4 regions of the Rhizobium sophoriradicis genome follow, and region 1 is predicted to be linked to each of the others. Evidence: predicted binding sites of a transcription regulator. Region 1 holds the regulator's gene; each other region holds the start of a gene.
What was found. Region 1 encodes HrcA, which represses chaperone genes, less so after heat shock. Its sites were predicted from a motif close to GTTAGCACTCNCNNNNNGNGAGTGCTAAC; they were not measured.
Positions count from the first base shown of each region.

Region 2: the regulator HrcA is predicted to act here: its motif matches at 1,223-1,251, upstream of groES (co-chaperone GroES).
Region 3: the regulator HrcA is predicted to act here: its motif matches at 1,678-1,706, upstream of groES (co-chaperone GroES).
Region 4: the regulator HrcA is predicted to act here: its motif matches at 2,646-2,674, upstream of groES (co-chaperone GroES).

Region 1 covers NZ_CP104152.1:4,385-7,685, reverse strand. Annotated here, with positions in the region: gene grpE (nucleotide exchange factor GrpE) at 1-343, opposite strand, end outside; gene hrcA (heat-inducible transcriptional repressor HrcA) at 521-1,609, opposite strand; gene rph (ribonuclease PH) at 1,736-2,455, shown strand; gene N2597_RS00025 (VOC family protein) at 2,452-2,877, shown strand; gene rdgB (RdgB/HAM1 family non-canonical purine NTP pyrophosphatase) at 2,878-3,301, shown strand, end outside.
Region 2 covers NZ_CP104154.1:520,237-523,537, forward strand. Annotated here, with positions in the region: gene groL (chaperonin GroEL) at 1-719, opposite strand, end outside; gene groES (co-chaperone GroES) at 768-1,082, opposite strand; gene N2597_RS27970 (hypothetical protein) at 1,432-1,722, shown strand; gene N2597_RS27975 (hypothetical protein) at 1,805-2,161, shown strand; gene N2597_RS27980 (DUF2934 domain-containing protein) at 2,208-2,531, shown strand; gene N2597_RS27985 (HD domain-containing protein) at 2,537-2,956, shown strand; gene N2597_RS27990 (PAS-domain containing protein) at 3,162-3,301, shown strand, end outside.
Region 3 covers NZ_CP104152.1:463,779-467,079, forward strand. Annotated here, with positions in the region: gene groL (chaperonin GroEL) at 1-1,252, opposite strand, end outside; gene groES (co-chaperone GroES) at 1,324-1,620, opposite strand; gene N2597_RS02225 (TIGR01459 family HAD-type hydrolase) at 1,956-2,804, shown strand; gene N2597_RS02230 (bifunctional riboflavin kinase/FAD synthetase) at 2,819-3,301, shown strand, end outside.
Region 4 covers NZ_CP104152.1:957,314-960,614, reverse strand. Annotated here, with positions in the region: gene N2597_RS04740 (hypothetical protein) at 1-407, opposite strand, end outside; gene groL (chaperonin GroEL) at 502-2,130, opposite strand; gene groES (co-chaperone GroES) at 2,182-2,496, opposite strand; gene N2597_RS04725 (usg protein) at 2,777-3,049, shown strand; gene N2597_RS04720 (pentapeptide repeat-containing protein) at 3,107-3,301, opposite strand, start outside.

The sequences.
Region 1 (3,301 bases):
TGGTCAGGCCGGCATCGGCCGTGGCCTTGGCTTCCGGAGAGATGGCATCCAGCGCCCGGCGCAGATTATCGGAGACGGCGAGCATGTCGCGGGCAAAACCGGCGACCGAATAGGACTTGGCGTCCTTGACCTCGCGCTCGGTGCGGCGGCGCAGATTGTCCATCTCGGCGGCAAGGCGCAGGTAGCGGTCGCGCAGCTCGCTGTTTTCGGCTTTCAGAAGCTCAAGCGGGTCTGGCTGGGCGGTCTCTTCCTGCACGGTATCGTTCTCGACGTAGGCGGCAGCGTCGGCTGCGGAATCGGCCGCAGTTGCGTCAGGTCCGTTTTTCGTCGTTTCATCGATCATGACGGTCTCCGGTTGGTGTCTTCAGATGCGCCCGATATCGAGGTTTGACCGAAAAAAATCAAGCCTGCGTGACAAAGAAGCGAAAATTCCGCGGACTTGCGCGCTAATGCATGTCGCCCGGAAGTGTGCAGCGGTTCCGGGATAACGACATGGATCAAAACAATGAGCTAAAGCGCGTCAAAGCGGATTGCGCGAAAGGCGGGAGACGAGCTGGGCGGTGTAATCCACCATCGGCACGATGCGGGAATAATTGAGCCGCGTCGGGCCGATGACGCCGACAGCGCCGACGATCCGATCGTCATCATCACGATAGGGGGCGACGATCAGCGATGAGCCCGACAGCGAGAAGAGCTTGTTTTCCGAGCCGATGAAGATGCGCACGCCCGAGCCGCTTTCGGCCAGATTGAGGATCTCGATCAGGCTGTCCTTCTTTTCGAGATCGTCGAACAGCATGCGCAGCCGGTCGAGATCCTCGGCGCCACCGAGCCCTTCGAGCAGGTTGGCGCGGCCGCGAATGATCAGCTGGGCGGGCTTTCCTTCGTCCGGGCTGCCGGCCCAGACGGCGATGCCGCGCTCGACGAGATCGCGCGAGAGCGCATCGAGCTCGTGGCGGACATCATCCTTCAGCCGGCTCAATTGTTTGCGCAGCTCCGGCAGGGTCTGGCCGGACATGTGCGCATTGAGGAAATTTGCCGCCTCCGTCAGCTGCGAGGAGGTGACGCCGGCCGGCAGCTCGATGATGCGGTTTTCCACCTGGTCGTGATCGCCGACGAGCACGGCGAGCGCCTTTGTCGGCTCCAGCCGGATGAACTCGACATGTTTCAGCACCGGATCGCTCTTCGAGGTGATGACGAGGCCGGCGCCGCGCGAAATGCCCGACAGCATGCGGCTCGCCTCATTCATCATCGATTCGACCGGATTGCCGCCGCTTTCGGCCCGCACCTGACGGTCGATATTTGCGCGCTCCTCGGCGGAGAGATCGCCGATCTGCATGAAGGCATCGACGAAGAAGCGCAGGCCGATCTGGGTCGGCAGCCGGCCGGCGCTGACATGCGGCGAATAGATCAGGCCGAGTTCTTCGAGATCGCTCATGACGTTGCGCACCGAGGCCGGCGACAGCGACATCGGCAGGAGGCGGGATAGATTGCGCGAGCCGAGTGGTTCACCGCTTTCCAGATACCCTTCGACGATGCGGCGAAAGATTTCCCGGGAGCGCTCGTCCAGCACGGCAACGGCATCTGAAACCGACGTCGACCTGATGCCCATGAAGCTCTCGAACCCACACTGATGATGCTTCCCGAAAATATAGTCAAACTCAGCCCCGTGGCAAAAGGGAATTTGCAAATGGGCGCAGCCAATCGTAGAAGCGGTCAGCAACTCCAGGAGATAAGAATGCGGCCTTCAGGCAGAAAAACCGACCAGATGCGCAAGGTCTCGTTCGAGCGCAACTTTTCCAAGCATGCGGAAGGCTCCTGCCTGGTGAAGTTCGGCGATACGCATGTGCTGTGTACCGCAAGCCTCGAGGAAAAGACGCCGCCGTGGCTGCGCAATACCGGCAAAGGCTGGGTGACGGCCGAATACGGCATGCTGCCGCGGGCGACTGGCGAACGCATGAAGCGCGAGGCGGCCGCCGGCAAGCAGGGTGGCCGCACCCAGGAAATCCAGCGGCTGATCGGCCGGTCCCTGCGCGCCGTCGTTGATCTGCAGGCGCTCGGCGAACGGCAGATCACCCTCGATTGCGATGTCATCCAGGCCGATGGCGGCACGCGGACCGCGTCGATCACCGGTGGCTGGATCGCGCTTTACGATTGCCTGAAGTGGATGGAAAGCCGCAACATGATCAAGGTTGACCGGGTCCTGAAGGATCATGTCGCCGCCATCTCCTGCGGCGTCTTCGCCAGCCAGGCGGTGATCGACCTCGACTACCTCGAGGATTCTTCGGCTGAGACCGATGCCAATTTCGTCATGACCGGCGCCGGCGGCATCGTCGAGATCCAGGGCACGGCCGAAGGCACGCCGTTTACCGAAGAGGAATTCACCTCGCTGATGGGTCTTGCCAAGAACGGCATCGGCGAACTCGTCGCCCTGCAGAAACAAGCGATTGCGGGATGACCCCCATGCTGGAAGGCATGCTGGAAACGGCGCTTTATGCGCGGGATCTCGATGCGGCCGAGGTCTTCTACGAAGACGTTCTCGGACTTGAAAAGATCACCCGTGCGGCCAACCGGCATGTCTTCTTCCGCTGCGGCCCCGGCGTGCTGCTGATCTTCAACCCCGAGGAAACGGTCAAGCCGCCGGCGCCCAATGCGCTGCAGGTGCCGCCGCACGGCACGAGCGGCGAGGGCCATGCCTGCTTCCGGGTCGCCGGCCGCAATATCGATGCGATGGCCGAACGGCTGAAGGCGGCAGGTGTGGCGATCGAATCCGAGGTGCATTGGCCGAATGGCGGCCGCTCGATCTATTTCCGCGATCCGGCCGGCAACAGCCTGGAATGCGCGGAGGCGAAAATCTGGGGCATCGAACAGGATATCTGAATGCGCAAGCTTGAAACGAAGACCATCGTTGTCGCCAGCCACAATGCCGGCAAGATCCGCGAGATCCAGGAACTGATCGGGCCGCTCGGCTTCACCGCAAAATCGGCAGCCGAGCTGAATTTCGTCGAGCCCGACGAAACCGGCACCAGCTTCGAGGAAAATGCGACGATCAAGGCGGTCGCCTCCGCCCATGCCGCCGGCATGCCGGCGCTGTCGGACGATTCCGGGCTGGTGGTCGACGCGCTCGGCGGCGATCCCGGCGTCTACACCGCCAATTGGGCGGAAAGAGCCGACGGCACGCGCGATTTCGACATGGCGATGGCGAAGGTGGAAAAGGCGCTGCAGGATGCCGGCGCCACGACGCCTGAACAGCGCACCGCGCGTTTTGTCAGCGTGCTCTGCCTCGCCTGGCCGGACGGGCATA
Region 2 (3,301 bases), on a different replicon from region 1:
ACGGCTTCGAGGATCGGGAGCATCGACTGCAGGTTCGACAGTTTCTTCTCGTGGATCAGGATATAGGGATCCTCGAACTCGACCCGCATCTTGTCGGCATTGGTGACGAAATAGGGGCTGAGATAGCCGCGGTCGAACTGCATGCCTTCGACGACTTCGAGTTCGGTTTCGGCGGTCTTGGCTTCTTCAACCGTGATGACGCCGTCATTGCCGACCTTTTCCATCGCCTCCGCCAGGAAGCGGCCGATCTCGGAATCACCGTTGGCTGAAATAGTGCCGACCTGGGCAATTTCGGAATTGTTGGAGATACTACGGGCGTTGGCCTTCAGTTCCGCGACGATAGCGGTGACGGCGAGATCGATGCCGCGCTTCAGGTCCATCGGGTTCATGCCTGAGGTAACGGCCTTGGCGCCCTCCTTGACGATCGCCTGGGCGAGAACGGTCGCAGTCGTGGTACCGTCGCCGGCGATGTCGCTGGTCTTCGAAGCCACTTCGCGGACCATCTGAGCGCCCATGTTTTCGAACTTGTCTTCAAGTTCGATTTCCTTGGCGACGGAAACGCCGTCCTTGGTGATGCGCGGCGCGCCGAAGGATTTGTCGATCACGACGTTGCGGCCCTTCGGGCCAAGCGTTACCTTCACGGCGTTGGCCAGGATGTCGACGCCGCGCAGCAGCTTCTCACGGGCTTCGACGTTGAATTTGACTTCTTTAGCAGCCATGTCCTCACTCCTTCATAGGCAGCTAGCATTGACCACGTCCTGAGGGTCTCAGGCGGCCTGCTTTCCTTCGCTCTGGGCTTCGATGATACCCATCACGTCGCTCTCCTTCATGATCAGCAGGTCTTCGCCATTGATCTTGATCTCGGTGCCGGACCACTTGCCGAACAGGATGCGGTCGCCGACCTTGACGTCGAGCGGCTGGACCTGGCCAGCATCATCGCGCGCGCCGGGGCCGACGGCGATGACCTCGCCTTCCTGCGGCTTTTCCTTGGCGGTGTCGGGAATGATGATACCGCCCTTGGTCTTTTCCTCGGAATCGACGCGGCGGACGAGAATACGGTCATGAAGCGGTCGGAACGACATGTCTTCCTCCATCGACAAACAATGATGACGTTGTTCGCCAGACCGGACCTGATGACCAGTCCGGACGGGTGCAAGGTCGCGCGCCTTGCGCGATTGATCTGGTTCGATGGTTTTTCGATTTCAAGGGGCGACGCAGAAAAATTAGCACTCTCTGCCGGTGACTGCTAATGGCGCCGGGGAACCGAAGGCCGGCTCCTGCGTTCGGGCTAATGACGATGGTCGTCCCCTCGTCTGATAAGACGAGTTCAAAACTGTTCCGGCTTGAATCCGGATTTCGGCGTTCCTAGCTCTCAGGCGATCGAGGCTCGATGAGCTCGATCACCGTCCCACGTCTTTAGGAGTGAGTGACATGGAAGAGAAGACCAATATTATCAAAGACCTCAGTATCGAGGAACGCGAGGAAATCTTCGTCGATATCGCTCGTACGCTGGAGGATACGGCGCGCGAGGCCCTCGTCGAGGGCAATATGCACTTTGCTGTACTGTCGAACAACATGGCCGAAGCGATCCGCGTCAACGCCGACGAACTCGCCCGGGACGATCCCGAGAATGCCGAGCGCGTATTGCTCGAGGCGACGGCGATGATCTCGCAGTTCGAGGCTATGCACCCTTATCGCATGGTAAGCATGGCCGTTCACTGATTGCCCCTCTCAAACAATTGCCAGCGTGCGGAACTCTCACAGCTGGCGAAGGTTAATGGATCACAGCATCTAGAGGTGATCCATGACGACTCCCAAAACCAGCACGCCACCTGAAAGCGGAACCGACGACGCGCGTTCCTTCGACACTGAGCGAGCCGAAACCGATCGTCAAAGAGCGTCGGACGCAGCCCGGCGCAATGCGGATTCGACGTTGGATCGAGACAGCGGCGCTGAAACTCCGAGCCTGAAACTCGCGAGAGAGTATCTGAGCCTCGGGGGGCGCCGCCGGTCCAAGATCGACGACAACATCACCACTGTTCGTCAATGGGAGGAGGATCCGCCGGCGGCTGAACGCTTCTGGCAGGAGCGGGTGGAGACGCTTTCAAAGAATGAGCGCAAGCAGGTGGAGGATTTTCTTCCCACCATCAACACGCCTTAAGACACGGCGAACCAACCGCGAGGTCAGGTCGGAACTGGAGAAGATCATGGCCACAGACAAACACGAACAGATACGCCGGCGGGCCTACGAAATCTGGGAGGCCGAAGGCCGCCCTGAAGGGGCGGACCTGCGTCATTGGATGCAAGCCTGCGACGAGTTGGCTGGTGAGGACGAGGATGCGACGCTGCAGGACCTGCTCGATCAAGACGACAGGGACGACGCGGCGCTGCTTCAAGGCGCCGGGGAAAGCGGCGATCTCGACCGGCCAGGCCTCGGGTCTGGTCAAGATGCCGGGGAGACGGCGGATATCGAAATAACCACGGGGGAGAAGCCTTCCCGAGAAAAGATCAGAGAGACCGAAGGACCGTAATCGTCATGCAGCATCTCGACCACGCCATGCAAGTCGCTATGGACGCGCATGATGGCCAGACGGATAAAACCGGCCGCCCGTTTTTCGAGCACTGTCAGCGGGTTGCGCTTCTCGTGTCGGGCGACGAGGCGCGAACCGTCGCCTACCTTCACGACGTTGCAGAAAGAGGCAGCGGCTGGACGCTCGACAGGTTGAGAGAGGAAGGCTTCCCGCCGGCGATCATCTCTGCAGTGGATGCGTTGACCCGGCGGTCCGACGAGCCGGATGAGGAATTCGTCAGGCGTGCGGCAGCAAATCCGCTCGCTCTGCCCGTCAAGCGGGCCGACCTCGAAGACAATCTCCGACAGGCCGAACAGACCGGCAAAGACAAGGAAAAGTATCAACGCGGCCTCGATCTGGTGCGCGATATAGAGAACGGACGATAGGTGTTCCGTTCTGCGAACGCAGCGCAGGCTGTCGCAATTTATGGCGCGGCGAGCGAAACTCTTCCGAAGTTCAAGAACTAGCCGCCAGCCGCTAACCATTTCCTGACTATGAAGCAGGCCGCGGCGGCATGCCGACCAGCGGTAAGTCGCTTATTAACTCATACGACTTATGGTCGTGGCTACTTGGGCGAACGGGGGAATAGTCTTGTCCGACGAGCTGCACATGATCTCCGCAATGGGTGGTGCATTGACGGGCCTGCCCGGAATTGGCGATTGCCTTGATCAACACGGTATCGTGCTCGGCGTTCATCTTGATCGAGATGGATTTCATGAATGCGCCGCCAA
Region 3 (3,301 bases), 460 kb from region 1:
CAACGCCGCCGCCCGGTACGATGCCTTCCTGAACGGCAGCGCGCGTCGCGTTGAGGGCGTCGTCGATGCGGTCCTTCTTTTCCTTGACTTCGACTTCGGTCGAACCGCCGACGCGGATGACGGCAACGCCGCCGGCGAGCTTGGCAAGGCGTTCCTGCAGCTTCTCGCGATCGTAGTCGGAGGTGGTCTCTTCGATCTGCGCCTTGATCTGGGCAACACGGCCTTCGATGTCGGACTTGGCACCCGAACCATCGACGATCGTGGTGTTTTCCTTGGAGATCGAAACCTTCTTGGCGCGGCCGAGCATGTCGAGCGTGACGGATTCGAGCTTGATGCCGAGATCTTCGGAGATGACAGTGCCGCCCGTCAGGATGGCGATGTCTTCGAGCATGGCCTTGCGGCGGTCGCCGAAGCCAGGGGCCTTGACGGCAGCGATCTTCAGGCCGCCGCGCAGCTTGTTGACGACGAGCGTTGCAAGGGCTTCGCCTTCGACATCTTCAGCAATGATGAGGAGCGGCTTGCCGGTCTGGACGACGGCTTCGAGAACCGGGAGCATCGACTGCAGGTTCGAGAGCTTCTTCTCGTGGAGGAGAATGAAGACGTCTTCGAGGTCGGCAACCATCTTTTCCGGGTTGGTGACGAAGTAGGGGCTGAGGTAGCCGCGGTCGAACTGCATGCCTTCGACGACTTCGAGTTCGGTTTCGGCGGTCTTGGCTTCTTCAACCGTGATGACGCCTTCGTTGCCGACCTTCTGCATGGCTTCGGCAATGTCGAGGCCAACCTGGCGCTCGCCGTTTGCCGAGATCGTGCCGACCTGGGCGACTTCTTCCGACGTGTTGATCTTCTTGGCCTTGGCCTGGAGATCCTTGACGACTTCGGCGACGGCGAGATCGATGCCGCGCTTCAGGTCCATCGGGTTCATGCCGGCGGCAACGGCCTTGGCGCCTTCGCGAACGATCGCCTGGGCAAGAACGGTTGCAGTCGTGGTGCCGTCGCCGGCGATGTCGTTGGTCTTCGAAGCAACTTCGCGGACCATCTGGGCGCCCATGTTTTCGAACTTGTCTTCGAGTTCGATTTCCTTGGCGACGGAAACGCCGTCCTTGGTGATGCGCGGCGCGCCGAAGGACTTGTCGATGATGACGTTACGACCCTTCGGGCCGAGCGTGACCTTGACTGCATCGGCGAGAATGTCGACGCCGCGCAGCATCTTTTCGCGCGCGGTGCGGCCAAACTTGATTTCTTTAGCTGCCATGTTTGTGACTCCTGAATTCGATTTGTTCGGGCAAAAGCCCGTCAGTCATTTCGGGAAAGCGGATCGGCCAATCAGCCGATGATGCCCATGATGTCGGCTTCCTTCATGATCAGAAGGTCTTCGCCGTTGATCTTGACTTCGGTGCCGGACCACTTGCCGAACAGCACGCGGTCGCCAGCCTTGACGTCGAGTGCGACGACCTTGCCGGACTCGTCACGAGCGCCGGAACCGACGGCGACGATTTCGCCTTCCTGCGGCTTTTCCTTGGCGGTGTCAGGAATGATGATCCCGCCCTTGGTCTTCTCTTCGGACTCGACGCGACGAACGACGACGCGGTCGTGAAGCGGACGGAAATTGGTGCTTGCCATTGTCTAATCCCTCGATCGAATGACATTCGCGGGCCGGAGTGGCCCACATGGATAGGTGTTAGCACTCCCTTGCGGTGAGTGCTAGCGACGTGCATTTAGGGATGGCTCCGAAAGGAGTCAATGATAGCAATCACGAATTTTTGTGCCGGAATTGTGAAGAGGCCGGAGAAATGCCGGAGATTTCGGCCGAACTCTCTGTCGCGGCCGAGCCTTGCCGATCACGCGCCGGATTGTCGCGACTGAGCTTTGTGGTGGCTGATGGCGAAGAAAATGCCTTGCCATCGTCCTGCGCCTTTGCAATGTCACCGGTGACTGCAGCAACTCGGGATATTGGAATGGCCAAGCGGATAGAAACCTTCTCTGAGATCACGGATCGCTATGATGTGGTGCTCTGTGATGTCTGGGGCGTCGTTCACAACGGCGTCGATCCGTTCCCCAAGGCTGCCGCGGCCCTTCAGGCCGCCCGCGAGAGAGGCCTCGCCGTCGTCCTCATCACCAATTCGCCGCGCCTTTCCTGGCAGGTCGTCGAGCAGTTGCTTCATATCGGCGTGCCTGACATCGCCTTCGACAGGATCGTCACCTCGGGCGACGTCACGCGCGGGCTGATTTCCGAGGGACCGAAGACGGTCTTTCTGCTCGGCCCCGAGCGTGACAAAGCGCTTCTCGAAGGCATCGGCGTCGAGCGGGTGCCGGCAGGCGAAGCGCGATCGCTCGTCTGCACCGGCTTTTTCGACGATGAGACCGAGAAGCCGGAAGATTACACCGACATGCTTCTGGATTTTCAGGCGCGCGAAGTGCCGATGATCTGCGCCAATCCCGACCTCGTCGTCGAGCGCGGCCACCGCATCATTCCCTGCGCCGGCGCCATGGCCGCCTATTACGAGCAGCTCGGCGGCAAAACCCGCATCGCCGGTAAGCCGCACCGGCCGATCTACGAGGCGACGCTGGCCGCTGCCCGCGAACTTCGCGGCGATGTCCCCACTGAGCGCGTGCTGGCGATCGGCGACGGCATGCCGACCGATGTCCGCGGCGCCTTGAATTTTGGCCTCGACCTTCTCTACATCAGCGGCGGGATCCACGCCAAGGAATACACCTTGAACGGCGAAACCGACGAGGCAATCCTCAACGCCTACCTCGAACGGGAAAACGCCGCGCCGAAGTGGTGGATGCCGCGCCTTGCATGAAGAGAAGCCAGCCGATGACCGTCTTCCACCGCAATGAAACCCGCGATCCCTTGCCCGCCCATCTCAAGGGCGGGGTGATCGCCATCGGCAATTTCGACGGTGTGCATCGCGGTCATCAGTCGGTGCTGAACCGCGCGCTTGAGATCGCCAGGGCGCGCGGCGTCCCCGCTCTAGTGCTGACCTTCGAGCCGCATCCGCGCACCGTCTTCCGGCCGCAGACGCCGGTGTTCCGCCTCACACCCGCGCCGCTCAAGGCCCGCATCCTGGAAACGCTGGGGTTCAACGCCGTCATCGAATATCCCTTCGACTACGAATTCTCGCAGCGCTCGGCCGATGATTTCATCCATTCGATCCTGAAGGATTGGCTCGGCGCCTCCGAAGTCGTCACCGGCTTCGATTTCCACTTCGGCCGCGGCCGCGAAGGCGGTCCGGCCTTCCTGATGAATGCCGGCCAGACCTACGGCTTCGGCGTCACTCTGATCGATGCCTTCCGCGAC
Region 4 (3,301 bases), 950 kb from region 1:
TGGTAACGCCGTCCTCCTCTCGAATAGCTGCAAAAGCCGAGCCCCGGCAGCCGGCGTGCCGCCAGCCTGTGGCGACGGGCCCTGCGGGACCCAGAGGGAGCGGACGAACCCTGCTCCCCGGATTGCCGATCACCCTTATCCAGCGTCTTCAGCGCTTCGAGGATCTCGTCATAGGAGACGGCTCTTTCCGCTCCGGGATAAAGGCGAAGAGCAGGTATGGATTCGATGGCGAAGATATCGGATGCCCAGGAGGCGAGAATCGCCCGCTTTTCGTCATTGCTGATGTCGGTGGCGGTCAGCACGTCACGCGGGTGACTGAAATGTTTCGCTGGATGAAGCAGATGCCCCGCGCTGATCGCTGCCCTGGCTTGCTGCTCGATGGAATTGCTGGTGCTTTCCTTTCTCATGGCTTGGCTCCACTGATGTTGACCGATGGAACTTCATGCATTCTCATTTTGGTGGCGAGGCCCGCCCCGAGGGCAGGACGGGCCAGGCGATCGCTTAGAAGTCCATGCCGGCGCCGGCCGGCATTGCCGGTGCGGCGTCTTTCTTCGGCTTCTCGGCGATCATCGCTTCCGTCGTCACCAGCAGGCCGGCAACGGAGGCGGCATCCTGTAGTGCGGTGCGAACGACCTTGGCCGGATCGATGACGCCCTGCGCGTAGAGATCGCCATATTCGCCGGTCTGGGCGTTCCAGCCGTAAGCGAATTCGCTCTTCTCCCGCAGCTTGCCGACGATGATCGAACCTTCCGCGCCTGCGTTTTCGGCGATCTGGCGAACCGGCGCCTCGATTGCACGACGAACGATGTCGACGCCGACGCGCTGGTCATCATTGGCCGTCTTGATAGCGTCGAGCGCCTTGACCGCGCGCAGCAATGCCACGCCGCCGCCGGGCAGGATGCCTTCTTCGACCGCCGCGCGGGTTGCATGCAGCGCGTCGTCGACGCGGTCCTTCTTTTCCTTCACTTCGACTTCCGTCGAGCCGCCGACGCGGATGACGGCAACGCCGCCGGCGAGCTTGGCAAGACGTTCCTGCAGCTTCTCGCGGTCGTAGTCGGAGGTGGTCTCTTCGATCTGGGCGCGGATCTGAGCGGTGCGACCGTCAAGTTCCGCCTTCGAACCGGCACCATCGATGATGGTGGTGTTTTCCTTCTCGATCGCCACCTTCTTGGCCCGGCCGAGCATGTTGAGCGTCACATTCTCGAGCTTGATGCCGAGGTCTTCGGAGATGACGGTGCCGCCGGTCAGGATGGCGATGTCTTCGAGCATGGCCTTGCGGCGGTCGCCGAAGCCGGGGGCCTTGACGGCAGCGATCTTCAGGCCGCCGCGGAGCTTGTTGACGACGAGCGTTGCAAGCGCTTCGCCTTCGACATCTTCAGCGATGATGAGGAGCGGCTTGCCGGACTGAACGACAGCTTCGAGAACCGGCAGCATCGACTGCAGGTTCGACAGTTTCTTCTCGTGGATCAGGATATAGGGATCCTCGAGCTCGACCCGCATCTTGTCCTGGTTGGTGACGAAGTAGGGGCTGAGATAGCCGCGGTCGAACTGCATGCCTTCGACGACTTCGAGTTCGGTTTCGGCGGTCTTGGCCTCTTCGACCGTGATGACGCCTTCGTTGCCGACCTTTTCCATCGCTTCGGCGAGATAGCGGCCGATCTCGGAATCACCGTTGGCTGAAATAGTACCGACCTGGGCAATTTCGGAATTGTTGGAGATCTTGCGGGCGTTAGCCTTCAATTCCGCGACCACCGCGTCGACGGCAAGATCGATGCCGCGCTTCAGATCCATCGGGTTCATGCCGGAGGCAACCGCCTTTGCGCCCTCCTTGACGATCGCCTGGGCGAGAACGGTCGCCGTCGTGGTACCGTCGCCGGCGAGATCATTCGTCTTGGATGCTACTTCACGCAGCATTTGAGCACCCATGTTTTCGAACTTGTCTTCGAGTTCGATTTCCTTGGCGACCGAAACGCCGTCCTTGGTGATGCGCGGCGCGCCGAAGGACTTGTCGATCACAACGTTGCGGCCCTTCGGGCCGAGCGTTACTTTCACCGCATTGGCCAATACATCGACCCCACGCAGCATGCGTTCACGGGCATCGCTATGAAATTTGACTTCTTTCGCAGCCATTCTGTAACTCCTTCAATAGGCAGCTTTTTTGACTAATGCGCGGAAATCGCCTCAGGCGGCGATCTTTTCGGCGGCCCGGGCCTCGATGATGCCCATGACATCGCTTTCCTTCATGATCAGCAGGTCTTCGCCGTTGATCTTGATCTCAGTGCCGGACCACTTGCCGAACAGGATGCGGTCGCCGACCTTGACGTCGAGCGGCTGGACCTGGCCAGCATCATCGCGCGCGCCGGGGCCGACGGCGATAACCTCGCCTTCCTGCGGCTTTTCCTTGGCGGTATCGGGTATGATGATGCCGCCCTTGGTCTTTTCCTCGGAATCGACGCGGCGGACGAGAATGCGATCATGAAGCGGTCGGAACGACATGTTTTCCTCCAATGGACAAACAATAATGATGTTGTTCCCCTGGCCGGACCGGATGACCAGTCCGGGCGGGTGCAAAACCTCGATCGAGCGTTCTGCGCGCAATGATCTGGTTTTGCGCTTTTCCCATTTCAAGAGGGCGCCATAAAAAAATTAGCACTCACTCGGAGTGGCTGCTAACATCCTGTAAAGGAACAATAAACAGGGTGGACGCGTTCAGAAATCCGTTGATGGCCGCAAAATTTTGCGCCACCTTTCGAGCGTCATGAAACGGAGATGAAGCATGCAATTTTCATCAGATCTGGAGCGTCAGCTGAACGGCTATGGACTGACCACCGCGCATATCCTCTATCGCATTCCTGATTTTGAATCCGTGCTGCAGACCTATGTCTGGCAGGATTACGACCTCGCCCCGGACTTTCCGGAAATGCACAAGTTTCTCGATTTCTGGCAGTCGACGCTCGACGGGCCGCTACACTCCGTTCGCTACACCCATCAGCAACTGATCGGACCTAACGAATGGCGCCGCGTCATGGGCGAGTTCAAGCTCCACTAGCTCCGGCATCCATCGCAGTCGATAATCCGGCCGCGCGATCCTGCGAAGCCCGACCGATCACTCGTGCTCTGCAGGGCATGGCCAAGTTGCCGGCGCCGAGAGGCCGGGCGGCAGCTTGGTCGAGGCATCGCCGCAGGCGAGCTCGATCTGCGCCTGTTCGAGCCCGGCGGCAGCCGAGAGGTCGAGGCCCTCGATGCGGGTCAGGAACATGAAGGCGCGCTCGAATGTCGCCGGGCCTTCGAAGGTGGCGTT